Regions from separate parts of the Priestia sp. ST2 genome, predicted to be linked through region 2. Evidence: riboswitches for the same ligand, from Rfam matches in the RefSeq annotation. Region 2 holds a riboswitch; the other holds the start of a gene.
What was found. Region 2 has a riboswitch for glycine ahead of gcvT (glycine cleavage system aminomethyltransferase GcvT). Riboswitches for the same ligand answer to the same signal wherever they lie in the genome.
Positions count from the first base shown of each region.

Region 1: linked by a shared signal. The riboswitch ahead of AC0KUU_RS26165 (amino acid permease) and the one ahead of gcvT (glycine cleavage system aminomethyltransferase GcvT) in region 2 are both predicted to bind glycine.

Region 1 covers NZ_JBVVNT010000008.1:128,143-139,059, forward strand. The annotation lists gene rlmD (23S rRNA (uracil(1939)-C(5))-methyltransferase RlmD) at 1-1,303, shown strand, start outside; gene AC0KUU_RS26160 (FAD-binding oxidoreductase) at 1,660-3,009, shown strand; glycine riboswitch at 3,209-3,289, shown strand; gene AC0KUU_RS26165 (amino acid permease) at 3,448-4,800, shown strand; gene AC0KUU_RS26170 (PAS domain-containing sensor histidine kinase) at 5,133-7,274, shown strand; gene AC0KUU_RS26175 (YfhE family protein) at 7,700-7,816, opposite strand; gene AC0KUU_RS26180 (GNAT family N-acetyltransferase) at 7,919-8,479, opposite strand; gene AC0KUU_RS26185 (amidohydrolase) at 8,735-9,862, opposite strand; gene AC0KUU_RS26190 (TIGR01777 family oxidoreductase) at 9,924-10,826, opposite strand.
Region 2 covers NZ_JBVVNT010000001.1:403,825-414,741, forward strand. The annotation lists gene AC0KUU_RS02075 (YqhG family protein) at 1-533, opposite strand, end outside; gene AC0KUU_RS02080 (DEAD/DEAH box helicase) at 520-2,193, opposite strand; glycine riboswitch at 2,374-2,466, shown strand; gene gcvT (glycine cleavage system aminomethyltransferase GcvT) at 2,679-3,779, shown strand; gene gcvPA (aminomethyl-transferring glycine dehydrogenase subunit GcvPA) at 3,800-5,146, shown strand; gene gcvPB (aminomethyl-transferring glycine dehydrogenase subunit GcvPB) at 5,139-6,617, shown strand; gene AC0KUU_RS02100 (rhodanese-like domain-containing protein) at 6,662-7,045, opposite strand; gene AC0KUU_RS02105 (lipoate--protein ligase family protein) at 7,276-8,109, shown strand; gene AC0KUU_RS02110 (vitamin B12-dependent ribonucleotide reductase) at 8,422-10,917, shown strand, end outside.

The sequences.
Region 1 (10,917 bases), on a different contig from region 2:
AGGCGTAGGATATTTTAAGCGCCAAGTCGTCTTCGTGCCGGGAGCATTACCAAATGAAGAAGTGGTTGTAGAAGCAACAAATGTCCAGCATAAGTTTGCGGAAGGGAAAATCAAGCGAATTCGCAAAAAATCTCCTCATCGCGTAGATGCGCCCTGTCCTATTTACGAACAGTGCGGAGGCTGTCAGCTTCAGCACTTATCCTATGAAGGTCAGCTAGAATCGAAGCGTGATATTGTTCTGCAAGCGTTCGAACGTCACAGTTCATTAAAAAAAGTAGAGGAAAAAACACGCCAAACAATTGGCATGGAAAATCCTTGGGGCTATCGTAATAAATCACAATTCCAAGTAGGTGTGGATAAACAAAAAGTCATCGCTGGTTTGTATGGACTGAACTCTCATCGACTGATTGACATTGAAAACTGTCCTATTCAGCATGGAGCCACGAATCACGTGACAAAAGAAATAAAACGAATTTTACAAGATCTTCAAATTCCTATCTACAATGAACGCAAACGCCGTGGTATTGTACGTACCATCGTATCTCGAGTAGGCTTTGAAACGGGTGAAGTGCAAATTGTCTTGATTACGGCTAAAAAAGACATTCCGAAAAAAGAGCTGCTGATTAAAGAAATTCAGCGCCGCCTACCGGAAGTGAAATCACTTGTACAAAACGTAAACGGTCAAAAAACATCGCTTATTTTTGGAGACGAAACGTTTACACTTGCTGGAAAGTCGGTGATTCAAGAAACGTTAGGAGATATCTCGTTCGAACTTTCAGCGCGTGCATTCTTCCAGTTGAATCCTCTTCAAACCGTGAAGCTATACGACGAAGTAAAAAAAGCAGCTGCGCTAACAGGCAGTGAAAAAATTGTAGATGCTTACTGCGGAGTAGGGACAATTGGCTTATGGCTTGCTAAAGATGCCAAAGAAATTCGCGGAATGGATACGATTGAAGAATCGATTGCAGACGCAAGAAAAAATGCCCAAGATCATGGGTTTGAGCATGCTACGTACGTAACGGGTCCAGCTGAGAAATGGATGCCGCAGTGGGTAAAAGAAGGCTGGAAGCCAGACGTTATCGTCGTTGATCCGCCGCGAACAGGCTGTGATGACAAGCTTCTAAAAACGATTTTACAAGTGAAGCCAAAGAAAGTGGTTTACGTTTCTTGTAATCCATCCACATTAGCCAAAGATGTGCAGCAGCTGTCGAAGGCTTATTATGTTGATTACATTCAGCCTGTTGATATGTTCCCTCATACGGCGCACGTGGAGAATGTGGTGAGTTTGACGTTAAAGAAATGAATAGAAAAAGAGTAAAGGGCAGATTTGATTCTGCTCTTTTTTCTTTGAGCTGTACTCTTATTAATGGAGAAAGGTGTTAAAATTCCACATCTGTTCTTTTAGTGTAAAAATATCTTAGTATAGTGAGATGAAATTCTCATAAAGTCTAGTCTTGGAAAGTGTTACATCGCTAAAGAGAGATTACATAAGAGGGTTAATTCCTTTAATATAAACTATAATGACGTCTTTTATACAAATAATAAACGCAAACTCTATCCCAAAACCCAAACCTTTAACCACCTCGATAATACTATAGTAATAAAACTACTAAAACTACTAAAACTACTAAAAAGTATGTACAAAGGAGCAGAGGTCAGATGGACTCAATGTTTTTAAAAGGGCTTACGGGAGAAGTGGTAACGCCAAAAGATCCCATTTATGAGGAGGCTCGTCAGGAATGGAATCGCGCTGTTAATAAATTTCCGCTTGTGATTGTGTACTGTGAAAAAAAGCAGGATGTTGTGAATGCGATCCGCTGGGCGCGCAAGCATCGTGTTGAGATTCGTATTCGATCTGGCGGTCATCATTATGAAGGATATTCTACAGGTGACTGTGTAGTAGTCATTGATATTAGTCGATTAAATAGGTTGAAATTAGATAAAAAACGGAACATTTTAAAGATGGAAGCAGGAGCGAAAAATACGGAAGTGTATGATTTCATCGGTTCGAACGGATATGTGTTTCCAGGAGGAACGTGTCCGACTGTTGGCGTGTCGGGCTTTACGCTCGGAGGAGGCTGGGGACTTTCGAGCAGACTTTACGGGTTAGGATGCGACAGCTTGATAGAGCTAGAATTAGTCAATTATGAAGGAAGGCTCATCAAAGCAAACGAATCGTGTAAAGCTGATCTTTTTTGGGCATGCCGCGGTGCCGGTGGCGGTAACTTTGGCGTTGTAGTAAGCATGACGTTTCAGCTTCCAAAGCCAACGAACAACTCTGTGACGCTCGTTCGATTCTTTTATGTAGGTACTACAAAAGAAAAGCAGACACAAGTGATGAATATATGGCAAAACTGGCTGCCCGAACTGGACAAACGTATGACGCTAGTTGCAAGCTTTTATAATGCAGAAGGAGAAGGGTTAGGCATATTTGCAAACGGATTCTTTTACGGCTCCCCAGAAAGAGCTCGGAAGATTTTGCAGCCTTTTGCAGAAGGAGAAGGGTTTCGAGTAGAGCTGAAATCATTATCTTTTCTTGAAGCGGTAAAAAAAATAGAAGCAACCTATCCTCCGTCTGAAAAATTTAAGTCAACGGGAAGATTTGTGCACAGAAGCTATTCACGTGGTGAGCTTGAAAATCTTACAGATCTCATACAGCGTCCGGCAGAAGGGTCCGTTTATGCCGCGATTTCTCTTTATGCACTAGGAGGAGAAATCCGCAGTGTTGGTAAAAGAGAAACGGCTTTTTTCTACAGAAACGCCAGATATATTATGGGGTTTCAGTCTGTATGGACAGAAGATGCATTTGCAAGAGCAAACAGAGATTGGCTTCGCAAGCGATTTGAATATATTAAAAGTATTACGATAGGCTCCTATGTGAATTTCCCTATCAGTAACCTTAGAAACTACGAGCATGAGTATTTTGGAGAAAACGCAGAGAGATTAGAAAGAGTGAACAAAAAGTACGATCCGTTTAATGTGTTCAGGTTCGCGCAAGGACTCAGGTAGCGTGAGGAAAAGGATACTAAGTTGACGATTGAAAATGTTCGATTACCTTTTTTCGAAGAAGGTAAATAAATGAAAGTAATCTTTCCTGTTGACAAAGTATCCAACTGGTATTAGAATAAACAACTATTCGACAGTCATTCTATTGATTGAAAAATTTAATACGTAGAAAGCTATGATTGCTATGGATCACACTATAGCAGGAGCAGCTTCTGGAGAGATCGCGATAGTTTCGCGACGCCGAAGGGTTCACAATCTCAGGCAAAAGGACAGAAGAGTACCGGATATTTATTTGGCATGTTACTAATTGGTAGCATGTACTTTAATATTTGTTATTCTTATGACCATGAGATTGGAGCGCATCCAATCTCTTTTTTTATTGGACTTTATTTGTAGTCCGCACGATCGCATCAAAGGTTTTATTGTTAGGAGGAGTTAGAGTTGGAACAACGAGAATTAAAGAGGGATTTATCCAATCGTCATGTTCAGCTAATTGCGATTGGGGGAACCATTGGTACGGGCTTGTTTTTAGGTTCTGGTAAAGCAATACAGCTTGCAGGTCCCTCTATCATCTTTGCTTATTTAATTGTTGGTATTGCGCTTTTTTTTGTGATGAGAGCGCTAGGAGAACTACTGCTGTCTAAAGCAGGTTATCAATCGTTAACTGATATTGCTGAAGAGTATCTTGGACCATGGGCGTCATTTGTAACGGGATGGACCTACTGGTTTTGCTGGATTATGACAGCTATGGCTGATGTGATTGCAGTTGGCGTATATGTGAAATATTGGTTCAATATTCCTCAGTGGATTCCGGCACTTATTTGTGTAATCATTTTATTAGGTCTTAACTTATTAACCGTAAAATTATTTGGAGAATTAGAGTTTTGGTTTGCTTTAATAAAGGTTATTACGATTCTTGCATTAATTATTATTGGCGTTATTTTGCTGGTAATGGGATTTAAAACAGATGCGGGATCTGTTACTGTTCAAAACCTTTGGAATCATGGAGGGCTGTTTCCAAATGGGGTTTCAGGTTTCTTACTTTCATTCCAAATGGTTATATTTGCATACGTCGGGGTTGAATTGGTAGGGGTATCGGCAGCAGAAACATCAAACCCCAAAAAAAATATTCCATCGGCCATTAATAAAATTCCGCTGCGAATCTTATTTTTCTATGTTGGAGCGCTTATCGTTCTGTTGTTTATTAACCCGTGGATGGAATTAAATGCAGCAGAAAGCCCATTTGTTAAAACCTTTAGTTTAGTCGGAATTCCGCTTGCTGCTGGAATTATTAATTTTGTTGTACTAACTTCAGCCGCTTCTGCCTGTAATAGCGGAATGTTTTCAACAAGCCGTATCTTATATAATTTAAGTAAAAATGACCAAGGGCCATCTAAGTTTGCAAAACTGAACAAAAACCACGTACCAAGCAACGGATTGTTCGTATCTACGCTAGTCATCTCAGCGGGAGCTCTTTTAAGCAAGCTTATACCAGACCAAGCTTTCGGCATCGTCACGACCATTAGCGCTATTTGTTTTATTTGGGTGTGGAGTATCATTCTCATTTGCCATCTAAGGTATAAAAAGACGCGTCCGCAGCTGCATGCAGCATCAGCATTCAAAGCACCGTTAACACCATTCATAAACTATGTTGTGTTAGCTTTGTTTGCGGTGATTCTTGTTATTATGCTGTTTTCTGACGCGACGCGCCCAGCCTTATTGTTGACGCCCGTTTGGTTTATTCTCTTATTTATTTTTTACTGGACTAGAAGGAAAAAGAAAATAAATCTTTAAAGGCTAGAAAATCAGCAGGGAACAAACATGATTTTTTATAAAAGAATATAGTAAATTTCTGACCTCATCACTCCGTGATGAGGTCTTTTTAGTGGAGAATAAATAATTGATTTCTCCTGCATGAATAAAATGCAGGAAGCAAAGTTTATAGAAGAAAACTAAAAATTTGTTCTAACAGAAAACACAGCGAGAAAGCTCGTAGTTTTCTGATAGGAATGTAGAACAAATTGCTTTTCTTCTGTGTCTAAAGATGGAATTCCGTCATTTATATGGAAAAGTTTTCATTTTGCAGTACAATGGAGGTAGACTTCATTAGATTAAGGTGAACAAACATGAAATGGTTTAAATCTCATACGTTTTGGAAAATCTTCACGATTAATGTGCTTCTTATTTGTACCGTACTGACGCTAATGTTTATTGTTTCAAGAGTGATGCTGCCTAATATTTCTCAAGATCAATATCGGCAGGTAACTGATAAAACCGTCAAGAGAATGAAAGAGCAAATTAACGTCGTCATTAAAGATATTTGGAGCCTAGGCGACGAGGTACAGCAAGATCCTATTTTTTTATCGGATGATGAACAAGAAATAGACAAAGAATTGCAAAAAATAGTTAATATTTCACCGTATATCGATAGCGGAACCATTTTTAATGTAAAAGGGTATGTTGAGCATTATTACCCGAATGATTTAAAGAATATGAAACATGTGAACTTAAGTAAAAGAAAATATTTTCAAGAAGCGCTGCGAACCAAAAAAATATATTTAAGCGATGTTGTTTCAGCAGATACAAAGCACTACATTGTGGTGATGGCGATTCCTATTTTGGATGGGCAGCAAAATGTAAAAAAGGTCGTAAATTTAGCGCTGCGAATTGAAGAAAATAAAAGTTTTCAATCCATCTTTCAAACGTTCGATATAGGAGAGAACGGCTATACATTTATTGTAGACCGCAATGGTAGAATTATTTCCCACCCAGAGAAACAGAGAATCGGTGAAAATGCTAAGAAAAACGAAATCGTTCAGAAAACGATGAATCATAAATCAGGATATCAGCGCGTGGTGAACACCGAAGGTAAGTATTTCTTTGCGTCTTTCGAATATATTCCTGTTTTAGATTGGGGAATTGTCGCTGAATTACCCGTTGAAGAAATTTACAGGCCTTATGAAATGTTTGAAAAAACGCTTTGGATCGTTTCAGGCGTTACGATTTTACTGCTTTCTTTTTTTACTGCGTTATATGCAAGGCAAATTGTGAATCCAATTCATAAACTATATGAATTGGCGGGACAAGTAGCGCGCGGGAATTTTAATCAAAAAATTCCGGAACGAGAAATTGAGCGGGGCGAAATCGGTATTTTATCTAAACAGTTTAATGAAATGATTAGCTATATACGCCATTCTAAAGCGAATTTACAGCAAAAAGAAAATCAGCTGCAGGAACAAAAAACGTTTTTAAGACAAGTTATTGACATTAATCCAAGCTATATTTATGCTATCAATCAAAAAAGGGAATTCATTCTCGTTAATGAATCTTTTGCAATGCTCTTAGGTGAAAAATCTGATGACTTAATTGGACAATCAATTGATAAATATCAGTTCAACCTTCAATCAGATCTTTTATATAAAGGGGCGTTTTCAAACTGTACCCAAAAAGGAATGGTATTAGAAGAACAGTTTAAAGATTCGAAAGGAAACCGGCGCTGGGTCGAAACAGCAAAACTTCCTATCATGAATGAAAAACAGGAAGTGATTCAAATGCTGTGTGTATCGACGGATATTACGGAGCGTAAAAAGGCAGAAGAGAAGCTTAGAACTTCTGAGAAGCTAGCCGTGGTAGGAGAACTTGCAGCTGGAGTGGCTCATGAAATCAAAAATCCTTTAACTTCTTTAAAAGGTTTTGTTCACTTATTAAAAGAACAACATCCTAAAGATGCTTTGTATATAGATATCATGGAAACTGAATTAGAACGAATGAATGGAATCGTAGAAGAATTTTTGATGTTAGGAAAACCTCAGGTAATGAAGGTTGAATCTTTGAATATGCAAGCGCTTGTTCAAGAAGTGTGCTCACTTCTTGAACCTGAAGCAGTAGAAAAGGAAGTAGCTTTCATATTTGAAAGAGACGACCAGTTACCAAAGGTGTATGGAGATAAAAATCAGTTAAAACAAGTATTCATTAATATTATTAAAAATTCTATCGAAGCAATGCCTGAAGGAGGAGCTATTCATATTACGATTAAAGTAAAAGAAAACCACCTTTGGCTGCAGCTTGCTGATGAAGGACAAGGTATTCCTCCTGAACGGTTAGCGAAGATAGGTGAGCCTTTTTATAGTACAAAAGAAAAAGGTACAGGTTTAGGACTGATGGTCAGCTATCGGATTATTAAAGCTCATCACGCTCAGATGACGTTTTCTAGTCAGTTAGATAAAGGAACAAGTGTGGATATATTGTTTCCAATCATAAAAAAGTAGGGGAAGTTTCCCCTACTTTTTATTATTATACTTATAATATATCGAAAGCCTTGATGGTACTAAAATCAATGAAAGTACTAAAGAAGATATCCACAGGTTAACAAGAAGTTAACTGCTGAATTATATCGGATATTCACAACTTTATCCACACTATTCACATTTTTTCAGAAAATTTACATAAAAATTACCCACTGTTATTTCAAGTTATGAAAGCGGTAATATGCATATTCAGTAAAGTTATACACATTATCCACATAATTGTGGGTAAACTTTGTGGATATAGTAGAGTTGTAAAAAAACTTCAATAACATCTATAAAATCTTCGTATTATTATGTCTACATAATATAAAAACGTCCTTCCGATACAAACTGTACAGAAAGGACGTTGAGATGATCAAGCGTTGGATAGAGATGTTTTGCCTCACTTATTTTTTCGTGTAGCCGCCTGCACGGTCTGCTTTTTTAAACTCGCGGCCGTAATAGATTTCTTGAGCGCTACTTAACGTATTTTTTGCGTTTTCTTTTCGTTTTTTTTCAGACATAAAAAAACCTCCAATTAACGTTTTTCGATCATGCTACTTATTTTTTCCAGAATCTCTCGTTTTTAATCATAAAAAAAAGCTCTCCGTTACACGGAGAGACTCTTACGCTTCTTTAAGCTGGTGATCTTCTTGAACGTCTTGTTCGTGACGCAAGTAGTATAATGTATACAAGTCTTTTGGAATTTCGTATAAATCATATACGTCTTCATGTTGATTAATTTCATCGTATAAAGCTTTGTGTGTTTCATTCGCAAGTACTGCATAAGGCAGTTTTTCTGCAGCCTTAATAGACCTAATATTAATTTTGCGAATTCGCATAAAAATTCGTTCTATATTTAACTCAAAGAACAGTTCATTAAAGAACGCTTCTTTTGCAATTTGATTATATCCTTTTCCATGAAACGGTTTGCCAAGCCAAGTGCCTAAAAAGCCAGCTTGGTCCTGTACATCAAATAAATTAATGGTGCCGATAGGGTTACCCCATTCGTCTAAAATCGTGCGAGAAATAATTTCTCCATGATCTTCTGCTTCCATCGTTTGTTTAGTCACAAATAAAAATTCTTCATAGGAATGGGCTTTATGACGAACAAAAGGGAAGACATCAGGATGTACCATGAGTTCGTATAGAGATTGACAGTCATTTAGGTCACGTTTTTTTAACATAACTTTTCCCTCCTGATCGAGGGTATATACAGACTCCAATCAAGTCCCCACCCTCGAAATTTTTTAATAATTAAAAAAATTTCGGGGTGGGAATCGAACCCACTAGAACCAGTTACCTGGTGGCGCACCATTTGCCTTCCCATTACAAGTCAACAAACATAAAAAGTCAACGTGTGATGTTTATGCTTTTGTGAAATTCACATGCTTCTAAACGTATCATACTAAAAAAAATTAAAAAAGAAAATAGGTAAAATGTTAATTTTTTTTAAATAATATTTTACCATTTATCATGGTGAAAATAGGCTTTGCTAAGTAGTGAAAAGGATGATGGCTCCATAGCACCAAATCAGCGTCTTTTCCTGCTTCGATACTGCCGATTCGCTGATCAATACGAAGATTTCGAGCAGCAGCAATCGTGATGCCTTCTAATGCTTTTTGTTCTTCGAGCCCTTCACGTACGGCAATGGATGCACAAATATTTAAGTACTGAATGGGCGTATAAGGGTGGTCTGTTGTAATGGAAACTTCTACTCCTTCATTGCAGAGAGCTTGATAGGTTTTCCACGTTTTATTCTTCAGTTCAACCTTTGAGCGCCGTGTTAAAGTTGGTCCCACGCTTACTTTTAAGTTTCTTCCACCTAGCTCTTTAGCAATTAAGTGACCTTCTGTACAGTGTTCAATACGAACGTCTAAATTAAATTCATCTGCTAAGCGCAGAGCTGATAGAATATCATCGGCTCGGTGAGCATGAATTCGAACGGGAATCTCTCTATTCAGCGCTTGAATGAGTGGTTTAATTCGCAAATCATCTTTATTGTCACTGCTTTTTGCATGATAAAAGGCTTCTCTCAGCATCCCCATAATACCCATTCGTGTAATGGATTCTTTATTGCCATGGCTGTGGATTCGTTTTGGATTTTCTCCTAGCGCAATCTTAAGTCCAGCTGTCTCTTGAATCAACATTTGAGAAATACTTGTTCCGGCTGTTTTAATAACGGATGTTGTGCCTCCGATCACATTTGCACTTCCAGGCATAATGTGTACAGACGTAATACCCGCTTCAATGGCATCTTTAAACCCAGGATCTAAAGGATGTACGCTGTCAAAAGCTCGGATATGGGGAGTCATAGGCTCGATTGTTTCGTTAGCATCATTTCCGGCCCAGCCGGTTCCTTCATCATATAGTCCTAGATGTGTATGAACATCAATAAATCCAGGGAATAAATAGCGCTGTTTGCAGTCAATGACTTCTACTTGAAGAGGAGGCTGCAAGTTTGACCCAATCAAAACAATTTTTCCATCTTGAATGAGCACATCATTATTATAAATAGGTTTTGACGTAATAGGATAGAGCGTTGCATTTTTCAAGAGAATGGTTTTCATAAAGGATGCTCCTATCTATCGGCAGCTTAGTCACCTGTTTTAGGTAAATATCAGAAAATAACTAGAGTAAATCTCGCAATGCATCTTCTAATACAGTATATGTAAAAATGTAATTCTGTTGAATCAATTTTTCAGGTAAAACACGCTGTCCTTTCAAAATAATCATACTCATTTCTCCCATCAGCAGCTGAAGGCCAAAGCTAGGTACGGGCATCCAGTGAGGACGATTTAACACTTTTCCAATCGTCTTTCCAAACTCTTTCATTTGAACAGGATTTGGGGCAGTTACATTAACAGGTCCTTCTATTTGTTCGGTATGAATACAATAATCAATAATGTTGACGACGTCTTGAAGATGCACCCAAGACATCCACTGCTCTCCCGAACCAACTGTCCCTCCTGCAAATAATTTATAAGGAAGGGCGGTAGAAGGGAGTGCCCCGCCATCTTTGCCTAATATAACGCCGAACCTTGTTAAAACAGTACGAATATTGAGTTCCGTCGCTTTTAGCGCTTCATTTTCCCACTTTTTTACCGTTTCAGCTAAAAAGTCTGTGCCGATGGATGGAGAAGCTTCTGTGAACGTTTCTGTAGTCGATGTCCCGTAATAACCAACCGCACTTGCATTTACATACAGGGACGGTTTTTCGGGTAAGGCAGCCATAATACGAAGGATTTCTTGAGTAGAAGAAAGGCGACTTTCCACAATGGCTTTTTTGCGCTCGTCCGTCCAGCGGCCGCTGTTAAGTGAAACGCCAGCTAAATTGATAAAAACGTCTGCTTCTTCTACATGCTCTTCAGGTTGGCTGTTTTCTTGCATCCACTCTACATATTTAAGTTTCGGATCTCTTGCAGCTTTATCTGCATTGCGTGTTAAAATATATACATAATGTTTTTGTGTTAAAAAATGTTTTGTTAAAGCTTTACCTACGAATCCAGTTCCTCCAGCAATAACAATTTTCATACGAACTTCCTCCTTTGTTGAGATAAATAAAAATGTGTATGATACGTTTGGCGGTTCTTCAGCCATTAATTTAATAAGAAATATGAGGTGA
Region 2 (10,917 bases):
AAAGGTGAGAGAGTAAAGCAATAGTCTGAGATTTTAGATGACAAATTTTGATTAATGATTAATTCATGAAATGATTCAATAATCTGTCCATTGATTAAATTAATGCCAAGCGACAAGAGCTCATCTTTTTTACGATCGCATTTGTATGAGACTTTAATATTTAATGCAAGCCAAGGGTGTAAAGGCTGATTTGTTGGCTGAGCTGATGCAACTTGTTCATACAAGTGAATAAACCCGCCTAGTTTTTGAGTAGAAGCGAAAATTTGGTGCAGCCTAGGTGAACCGAAATGAATTCGTTCTCCTTGAACGGAATCGTCTTCAAATGCTGGGTCTGTAATGAAAGTGAGCGAAGCAGGAGTTGCTTCTCCTCCCGTCTTTTCAATATAGTGCCAATAAAATGGACGATTCATCAATTCTTTATCGAGTTCAATCGTTAATTGAACCGTCAGGTAAGAAGATGTTTCTGTGACAATAGAACAATTATTAGCTAGAAAATAACGCTTTAAAAATTGATGAATATCAGTTTGCTGCATGCTGATCCTCCTCGCTGTCTTCGTATTGAATAATAGACGTCAAGTTCTCCATTTTGATTTTTATTTCTCCTTCACTCCGTGAATGAAATAAAATATCCTGAATATGCTCTTCGATATTTTTTAAATCAAGCTTTGTTAAAATATCATCTAGCTCTCCAACAACTCGTTCAAAAAGGTTTATTTTTTCGTATAACAATTTTAAAATATGTTCTTCGACCGTATGTTGAATGGCTAAATTGTAAATGTGAACATCATGTTTTTGACCTAAACGATGGACCCTTCCAATTCGCTGTTCTAGACGCATTGGATTCCACGGCAGATCATAGTTAATGATATGATGACAAAACTGAAGATTGATTCCTTCTCCGCCTGCTTCAGTGGCAATAAATACTTGCGCGTGGCTTTCAAAAAGCTGCTTCATCCAGTCTTTTTTACCTCGCTTAAATCCGCCTCTAAAAGGTACAGAGGTAATTCCATGCTGTTTTAAATACCACTGTAAATACAGTTGAGTTGCTCTGTACTCAGTAAAAATAATGACTTTATCATCAATTTTCTGAACGAGTTCTAGCACTTTTTCTGCTTTTGCATTTTGCGGAACTTGCTGAAGTAGTTCCATTAACGGAGTAATCATATGTTCCGTTAATGCGCTGTTTGGATCTTCCTGACGTTCCAGCATGTTTTTTAATGTCATATACACCGCTTCACGGCTGCTGCAGGCCTCTCGCTGCAGGGTTAAAATTGAAAAAGCGCTTGAAGGGTGGAGTCCGTTTCCTTTAAAAGATGTAATCGCATCGTATAGCTCCCGTTCTTTCGGCGAGAATTCAACAGGAATGGTTTGAACAATTCGCTTTGTCCATTCGATACCCGTATCGTGGCGGCGATTTCGAATCATAACTTTGTTAACAAGCTCTTTTAAGTGTTCATCGTTTTGCAAAGAGCGTTTTTTAGCGGAAAATAATTCTTCGAAATAGTCTTTATTGCCGAGATGACCAGGCTTTAAAAGAGAGACTAAGTTAAAAATTTCTTCAATTCGATTTTGAATCGGTGTTGCGGTTAGCAACAGACAAAATTTCTTTTTTAGACTTTGCACAAATTCATAGTTTTTTGTTTTGTTGTTTTTAAGTTTATGAGCTTCATCAATGATGATGAGGTCGTAGTCTTGTTCTAGCACAATTTCTCGATGAGGAGAACGTTTTGCTGTATCAATTGAAGACACAACGATGTCACACTGATCCCACACGTATGATTTTCTTTGAGGGACTGCGGGAATATAAAATTTTTGGTTCAATTCCATAGCCCACTGTGAAACAAGCGAAGCTGGAACTAAAATGAGAACTTTTTTAACAAGTCCGCGAATCATATATTCCTTCAAAATTAACCCTGCTTCAATCGTTTTGCCCAGTCCTACTTCATCTGCTAAAATGGCTTTCCCATTCATTGTTTCAACTACTTGTTTGGCTACTTCGAGCTGATGAGGAAGCGGCGTTAAATCGGCTAGATGTTTTGGGCTTTGTAGTCCTTCAAATTCTGAGATAAGCGTTTGGTCTTCTATTTCATAGGCAAGTTTATACAAATCCCATGCAGACCAAGGGCCGTCTTGCTCCAATTTAGTTGAGAAGGCTGCTTCCCATGTTTCATCGATGTTTAATTTCACTTTCATGATAAAAATGCTCCTTTGTGAAAAATTTTTATTGAACAAATGATAAGAATCAGGTAGGATAAAAATATATTTAGAAAATTTGAAAAAGAAAATAGATTAGCACTTTACAAATGATTGTGTGAATAAAGATAGATACATCTTTCAGTAGTATGCCCAACTTTACCAACTTTATAGAAGCGAATGACGACACGGGGAGAGACTACTTGAATGTAGCGCCGAAGGAGCAAGCAATAAAATTGTGAATCTCTCAGGCAAAAAGACTCTTGTTTGACGCAGCTCTGGAGAGCGTCTATGCGTTTATAGACCACCCACGAGGCAAACCTATTCATTTATAGGTAAACTTTCAGGTGAAAAGGACAGAGACTTCCTACTAAATACAGTAGGGGGTTTTCTGTCCTTTTTTGTTTGGATAAATAGTGATCCCCACACTATTTGAAAACTCCCCGTTATGAAAAGTTTCACGTGAAAAAGAGGAGGACATAAATATGACAACAGAATTACACAAAACGCCGCTTTATGATACCTATCAAAAATATGGTGCCAAAACAATTGATTTTGGAGGATGGGCTCTTCCCGTTCAATTTTCTTCTATTAAAGAAGAGCATGAAGCTGTACGTACAAAGGCAGGCCTTTTTGATGTCTCTCATATGGGAGAAATTCTTGTAACAGGAGCTGATAGCTTAGCTTTTCTTCAGCACACGATGACAAATGACGTTTCTACCCTCGTAGATGGAAAAGCGCAGTATACGGCTATGTGTTATGAAGACGGAGGCACGGTAGATGATTTGCTGATTTATAAAAAAGCAGATCAAGAGTATTTGCTAGTCGTAAACGCTGCTAATATTCAAAAAGACTATGAGTGGCTGGTGTCTCACAAACAAGGAGATGTAACGCTCGTTAATCAGTCTGATGAAACTGCGCAGCTAGCTTTGCAAGGTCCTGTAGCAGAAAAAGTTTTACAAACGTTAACGAACGAAAATTTAGCTTTGTTAAAGCCATTTACATTTGCTGATGATGTAGAAGTAGCGAATGTAAAAGCTCTCGTTTCACGTACTGGGTACACCGGGGAAGATGGCTTTGAAATTTATTGTTCTTCAGCTGACGCAGCTCACTTGTGGACAGCTATTTTAGAAGCAGGCAGTGATGAAGGTGTGCTGCCTTGCGGATTAGGTGCTCGCGATACGCTTCGTTTTGAAGCTACTTTGGCTTTATATGGCCAAGAGCTTTCAAAAGATATTACGCCCATTGAAGCTCGAATTGGATTTGCAGTAAAGACGAACAAAGACAGCTTTATTGGAAAAGAAGTGTTAAAAGAACAGCGTGAAAGCGGGGCACCTCGTAAGCTGGTAGGAATTGAAATGATTGATAAAGGTATACCAAGACACGGTTACGAAGTACTTGCAGATGAAGAACAAATTGGATTTGTGACAACAGGTACACAGTCACCGACATTAAAGAAAAACATCGGTCTAGCACTATTGTCAGCAGAGTATACAGAGCTTGGTCAAGAAGTGGAAGTGCAGGTTCGGAAAAAGCGCTTAAAAGCAAAAGTGGTTTCAACACCTTTTTATAAACGTTCAAAGTAAGCTTTGGGGAGGAATTTAACATGTTACATCGCTATTTACCAATGACAGAACAAGATCAGCAGCAAATGTTAGCAGCAATTGGTGTTTCATCTGTTGATGATTTATTTTCAGATATTCCGCAGCGCGTTCGTTTTCAAGGAGAATACAATATTAAAAAAGCGGCTTCAGAGCCTCAGCTGTTAAAAGAATTAAATAGTATGGCTGCTAAAAATGCTCATTTAAAAGACTATGCTTCTTTTTTAGGAGCAGGAGTTTACGATCATTACATGCCGGTTATTGTTGATCATGTTATTTCTCGTTCGGAATTTTATACGGCCTATACTCCGTATCAACCGGAAATTTCTCAAGGAGAACTTCAGGCCATCTTTGAATTTCAAACAATGATTTGTGAGTTAACGGGGATGGACGTGGCTAATTCTTCTATGTATGACGGAGGAACTGCTTTAGCAGAAGCCGCTATGCTCAGTGCGGGTCAAACAAAAAAGAAAAAAGTACTTGTCTCTGCGGCTGTTCACCCTGAGTCAAAAGATGTGTTAAAAACGTATGCGAAGGGTCAATACATTGAAGTGGTAGAAATCCCTTCAGCAGACGGCGTAACAGATATGATTGCATTAGAAAAAGAGATGGGGAGTGACGTGGCAGCTGTTATTGTCCAGTATCCAAATTTCTACGGACAAATCGAGCCGTTAAAAGAAATTGAAGAAATTACCCATCAAGAAAAATGCATGTTTGTGGTTTCAAGCAATCCTTTATCATTAGGTTTACTTACGCCTCCTGGAGAATTCGGAGCTGATATTGTCATTGGAGATGCACAGCCATTTGGTATTCCAAGTCAATTTGGAGGCCCGCACTGCGGATACTTTGCAACTACGTCTAAGCTTATGCGAAAAATCCCAGGACGATTAGTAGGGCAAACGGTCGATGAAAACGGTAAGCGAGGGTTTGTTTTAACCCTTCAAGCGCGTGAACAGCATATACGCCGCGATAAAGCGACGTCTAACATTTGTTCAAATCAAGCGTTAAATGCTTTAGCAGCATCAGTTGCCATGACAGCTTTAGGCAAGCAAGGTGTAAAAGAAATGGCGCTGCAAAACTTATCAAAAACGCATTATGCATATGAAGCGTTAAAGGCAAAAGGGGTAAATGTAGCATTTGAAGGACCGTTTTTTAACGAATTAGTCGTGAAGCTTCCGGTTTCGGTAACAGAAGCAAACAATCATTTATTAGCATCAAAAATAATTGGCGGTTATGATCTTAGCCGTGATAACCAAGCGCTTGAAAATCACATGCTGCTTGCTTTTACAGAGCTCCGTACAAAAGAGGAAATTGACCAACTTGTAAATGAATTGGGGGATCTTCATGCTTAATCAAAATCAATCACTTATTTTTGAAAGCAGTAAAGAAGGACGAATCGGCTATTCATTGCCAGAGTTAGATGTGCCGCAAGTAAATGCTGAAGAACTGCTTGGGAAAGCGTATGTGCGTACCAAAGCTCCTGAGCTTCCTGAAGTATCAGAACTCGATATTATGCGTCATTACACCGCGCTTTCAAAACGAAATCACGGGGTAGACTCAGGGTTTTATCCGCTTGGTTCATGTACGATGAAATATAATCCCAAAGTGAATGAACAAGCAGCACGCATTGCTGGGTTTGCGCATATTCATCCGCTTCAAGATGAGCAAACGGTTCAAGGTGCTCTCGAACTTTTATATGATTTACAAGAGCATTTAACAGAAATTACAGGAATGGATGAAGTAACACTTCAGCCAGCAGCAGGTGCTCACGGCGAGTGGACCGGGCTTATGATGATTCGTGCCTATCATGAAGCAAATGGTGAGACGCAGCGAACAAAAGTCATTGTTCCAGACTCAGCTCACGGAACGAACCCGGCTTCGGCAACAGTTGCGGGATTTGAAACGGTGACGGTAAAATCAAACGAACATGGTTTAGTGGACTTAGAGGATTTACGCCGCGTAGTAGGAGAAGATACAGCCGCTTTAATGTTAACAAACCCAAATACGCTGGGATTATTTGAAGAAGATATTTTAGAAATGGCTGAAATTGTTCACGCAGCAGGTGGAAAGCTTTATTATGATGGTGCAAATTTAAACGCAGTATTAAGTAAAGCCCGTCCTGGAGATATGGGGTTTGACGTTGTTCATTTAAACCTTCATAAAACGTTTACAGGCCCTCATGGAGGAGGCGGTCCTGGCTCTGGTCCGGTAGGGGTAAAAGCAGAGTTAATTCCGTATTTGCCTAAACCAGTGCTTGTGAAAACAGAAGAAGGCTATCACTTTGACTATAACCGTCCTCAGTCAATTGGACGTGTAAAGCCGTTTTACGGCAACTTCGGTATCAACGTTCGCGCTTATACGTATATTCGTTCAATGGGTCCAGACGGCTTAAAAGCGGTGACGGAAAACGCTGTGCTAAATGCCAACTATATGATGCGTCGTTTAGCAGAACACTATGAGCTTCCGTTTGACCGTCACTGTAAGCACGAATTTGTTTTATCTGGAAAACGTCAGAAAAAGCTTGGCGTGCGCACATTGGATATTGCGAAACGACTGCTTGATTTTGGCTATCATCCGCCGACTATCTACTTCCCGCTTATCGTAGAAGAGTGCATGATGATCGAACCAACGGAAACGGAGTCGAAAGAAACGCTAGATGCGTTTATCGATGCGATGATTCAAATTGCAAAAGAAGCAGAAGAAACGCCTGAAGTCGTACAGGAAGCTCCGCATACAACGGTTGTGAAGCGCCTTGATGAAACGCTGGCAGCGAGAAAGCCAGTTCTTCGCTATCAGAAAGAACAGGCTGTTCAAAACGTCTAACAAAAAACCTCGCCCAAAGGCGAGGTTTTTCTATATACATACCATTATTTTTTCTTTTTCACTTTACCGTTCCACATTTTGAAGCCGCCTTTTAAATCATAGATTTCTTGAACACCGTGGCGACGAAGCATTTGTGCTGCGCGTCCTGTGCGCATTCCGCTTTGACAATAGATGTAGACAGGCTGATCTGGACGAAATTCTTTAATGCGCATACGGAACTGTGAAAGAGGAATATTTCGTGCGCCTAAAATATGTCCGTTTTCGAATTCATTCGGTTCACGAATATCAACTAGCTGTGCCTTGCGGTAGCCGCTGCGGAATTCTTCTTCAGTTAACGTTTTCATAATGCGACGTTGGACAAAGAACATAACGACAGAGTATATGATGATTACTCCAAGTAAAATGAGTACTGCTGTAATTGCTGACATGCTGATTCTTCCTTTCTTCGACAAAATCCATACTCTTATTATATAAGTGAATGAAATTAGAAGTAAAGCGATTTTGCCTTGAATCTAGCGGATTTCTTCCCGGAAATGAAAAAACTACCACATTTGAATTCACAGTTTTATGTTGCTCTTTGCTTTTCCTTAGCTCAATCTTTTGGTAGACTAAAAAACGGATTTATTTTTTATATTACATATAGCTGAGGATGAGGTAGATGAAAGCAAAGTGGAGATTTATTGATTCCAACAACCGTTCGCCTTATTACAATATGGCGTTAGATGAAGCGTTATTAGAATGGCATAGTAAAGGAGAAATTCCACCTACGATTCGTTTTTACGGATGGAACCCTCCAACGCTGTCAATCGGTTATTTTCAAAAAGCTGAAAAAGAAATTAACTTTGATAAAGTAAAAGAATTAGGGCTAGGCTTTGTAAGACGTCCAACGGGCGGCAGGGGCGTGCTTCACGATGAAGAGCTTACTTACAGCGTAATTGTATCTGAAGAGTATCCTAACATGCCCAAGACAGTTACAGAGGCATATCGCGTAATCTCTGAAGGTTTACTGGAAGGATTTCGTTCGTTAGGGCTCGAGGCTTATTTTGCTATTCCTCGTTCAGAAGAAGAAAAAAATAGCTTAAAAAACCCTCGTTCGTCCGTGTGCTTTGATGCTCCTTCTTGGTATGAACTAGTTGTAGAGGGCCGCAAGATTGCTGGAAGTGCCCAAACTAGACAAAAAGGAGTTATTCTACAGCACGGCTCTATTCTGTTAGAGATTGATGAAGATAAATTATTCAGCGTGTTTAATTATCCAAATGATCGCGTGAAAGAAAGAATGCAGCGCGCATTTCGTTCTAAAGCGGTAGCCATTAATGCAATTGCGGGCCGCAAAATCTCTATTGAAGAAGCAAAAGAAGCGTTTTATAAAGGATTTGCTTCTGCTCTTGATATCGATTTAGAACCGTATACACTGTCTGAAGAAGAGGAAGCATATGTAGAAGAACTAGCGCGCACAAAGTACGGATCGGATGAATGGAACTTTAAGCGCTAAACGGATGCCCATGGGAAATAGATAAAAGTGCAACTTCTTATAAGTTGCACTTTTTAGTGGAATTTTTAGAAACAATGCTTGGCTAATAGAATACATAGGGAAGAAAAGTCAAACACTTTTTTTACGAAAAAAAAAATATTTCACTTGACACCCTTCTATATGTAGATGTTTGGAGAAGTGTCAAATACTATATATTGAATTCGTCCAAGCCGTGTGGTAAGTTATTGATAGTTGATTGAAAAACTCTATTTCCTTTAAAAGGAAATAGAGTTAATAAATTTATAGATGTTCGATAGGTAAGGAGTTGTGAGAATGACTGTTTTGTTAAATCAAAAAGTGAATATGAATGTTGAAAAGCTCAATTCAGATATTGAACGCTTTCCGCAAGTACATCCGATTACACCGGATATGAAGTTGACTCATAAAGGTGTTTCAAGATTGGTAATGTTAGACCGCTATGCGTTTAAAGATACGGAAAAATTAACGTTATCAGAAGGAGATTTTGTTGTTCTAACCGTAAAGGAAGATCCAAAATTTCCAGCACGAGGACTTGGCTATGTGGAAAGCATTAATTTTGAGCAAAAAACCGCTGTTGTCAAGGTAGAAGATGAGTTTAGAGGAGCTTTATCGCCTGAAGAAGCAGAAAACGGATTAATCACTCGTTCTTTAGATGTCATTGAAAAACCTCTAGAAGTCTTCTACGAGCAAATTGCAAAACGTAATGCAACAGGCTTAGCTTCTGTGGAAAAAACAGAAGAAAAGCGCAAAGAGTGGTTTGAAAAGTTCTATCAAGAGCTTGTTCAGCTAAACTTTGTACCAGCTGGCCGCGTTCTTTACGGTGCAGGTGCTGATACGGACGTAACGTACTTCAACTGTTATGTAATGCCTTATGTAAAAGATTCACGTGAAGGTATTTCAGAACACCGCAAACAAGTAATGGAAATCATGAGCCGTGGAGGCGGTGTTGGAACGAATGGTTCAACTCTTCGTCCACGCAACACGCTGGCTCGCGGTGTAAACGGTAAATCATCTGGTTCGGTTTCATGGTTAGATGATATTGCTAAACTGACGCATCTTGTTGAGCAAGGTGGGTCACGTCGTGGGGCCCAAATGATCATGCTTGCCGACTGGCATCCTGACATTGTAGAATTTATTATTTCTAAAATGCAAAACCCTCGCATTTTACGTTTCTTAATTGAAAACACAAATGACGAAATGATTAAAAAACATGCGCAAGATAAATTGAAGTTCACGCCGCTAACAGAGTCTGAAGAAGCGATGTACCAAGGAATCATTAACTATAAACAAATTCCTGGTCTTGGTGGGTTCAGTGAAAAAATCATCAAACATGCAGAAGAAAAGCTGCAAACAGGCGGAACGTACAGCGTTCATAACTCAGAGTTTTTAACAGGAGCAAACATTTCTGTATGCTTAACAAAAGATTTTATGGATGCTGTTGAAAACGACGGAGAATACGAACTTCGCTTCCCAGACGTAGAAAGCTATTCAAAAGAAGAAATGGCTAACTACAATGAAAACTGGCACGAAGTAGGCGACGTGCGCGAATGGGCAAAACAAGGAAACAAAGTTCGTACGTATCGTACTATCCGTGCAAAAGAGCTATGGAACTTAATTAATATTTGTGCAACGTACTCAGCTGAACCAGGCATTTTCTTCTTTGACAATGCTAATGATATGACAAATGCTCAAGCATATGGTCAGCACGTTGTTGCAACAAATCCATGTGGTGAACAACCACTTGCACCATTCTCTGTCTGCAACTTAGCTGCTGTTAACCTAGCGCAAATGGCAGATAAAGAAACGAAAACTGTTAACTTTGAAAAGTTACGTCAAACGGTTGAAACAGGCGTTAGAATGCAAGATAACGTTATTGATGCAACTCCTTATTTCTTAGAAGAAAACCAAAAGCAAGCGCTTGGCGAACGCCGCGTTGGCCTTGGTGTAATGGGTCTTCACGATCTTCTTATTTATTGTGAAACAGAGTACGGCTCTGACAAAGGCAATGAGTTAGTAGATAAAGTGTTTGAAACAATTGCAACGACGGCTTACCGCGCGTCTGTAGAGCTTGGAAAAGAAAAAGGAAGCTTCCCGTTCTTAGTAGGCGAAACAGATGCTGAAACGGCTTCTTTACGTGAAGCATTCACAAATACAGGCTTCATGAAAAAAATGCCTGAAGATATTCGTGAAAACATTAAAGAGAACGGTATCCGAAACTCTCATTTATTAACAGTAGCGCCAACAGGCAGTACTGGAACAATGGTTGGAGTATCAACGGGTCTTGAACCTTATTTCTCATTCTCATACTTCCGAAGCGGCCGTTTAGGTAAATTTATTGAAGTAAAAGCTGATATCGTTCAAGAGTATTTAGATCAGCATCCAGAAGCAGATCCAAACAACCTTCCTGAATGGTTCATTTCAGCTATGGAACTTGCACCACAAGCTCACGCGGATGTGCAATGTGTGATTCAGCGCTGGATTGACAGTTCAATTAGTAAAACAGTAAACGCTCCTCGCGGTTACACGGTAGAGCAAGTTCAAAAAGTGTACGAGCGTCTGTATAAAGGCGGAGCAAAAGGCGGTACGGTGTACGTAGACGGCAGCCGTGATGCACAAGTCTTAACGCTAAAAGCAGAAGAAAATACGTTTGATGAAGAAATTGAAGCGCCAAAAGAAGAAACGAAACCGCACGTTGTGTTAGTTGATACAATTAATGAAATTCGTTCAACTGATGTAACAATCGGTTCTGAAGTAGGTAATACGTGTCCGGTTTGCCGTCAAGGAACGGTA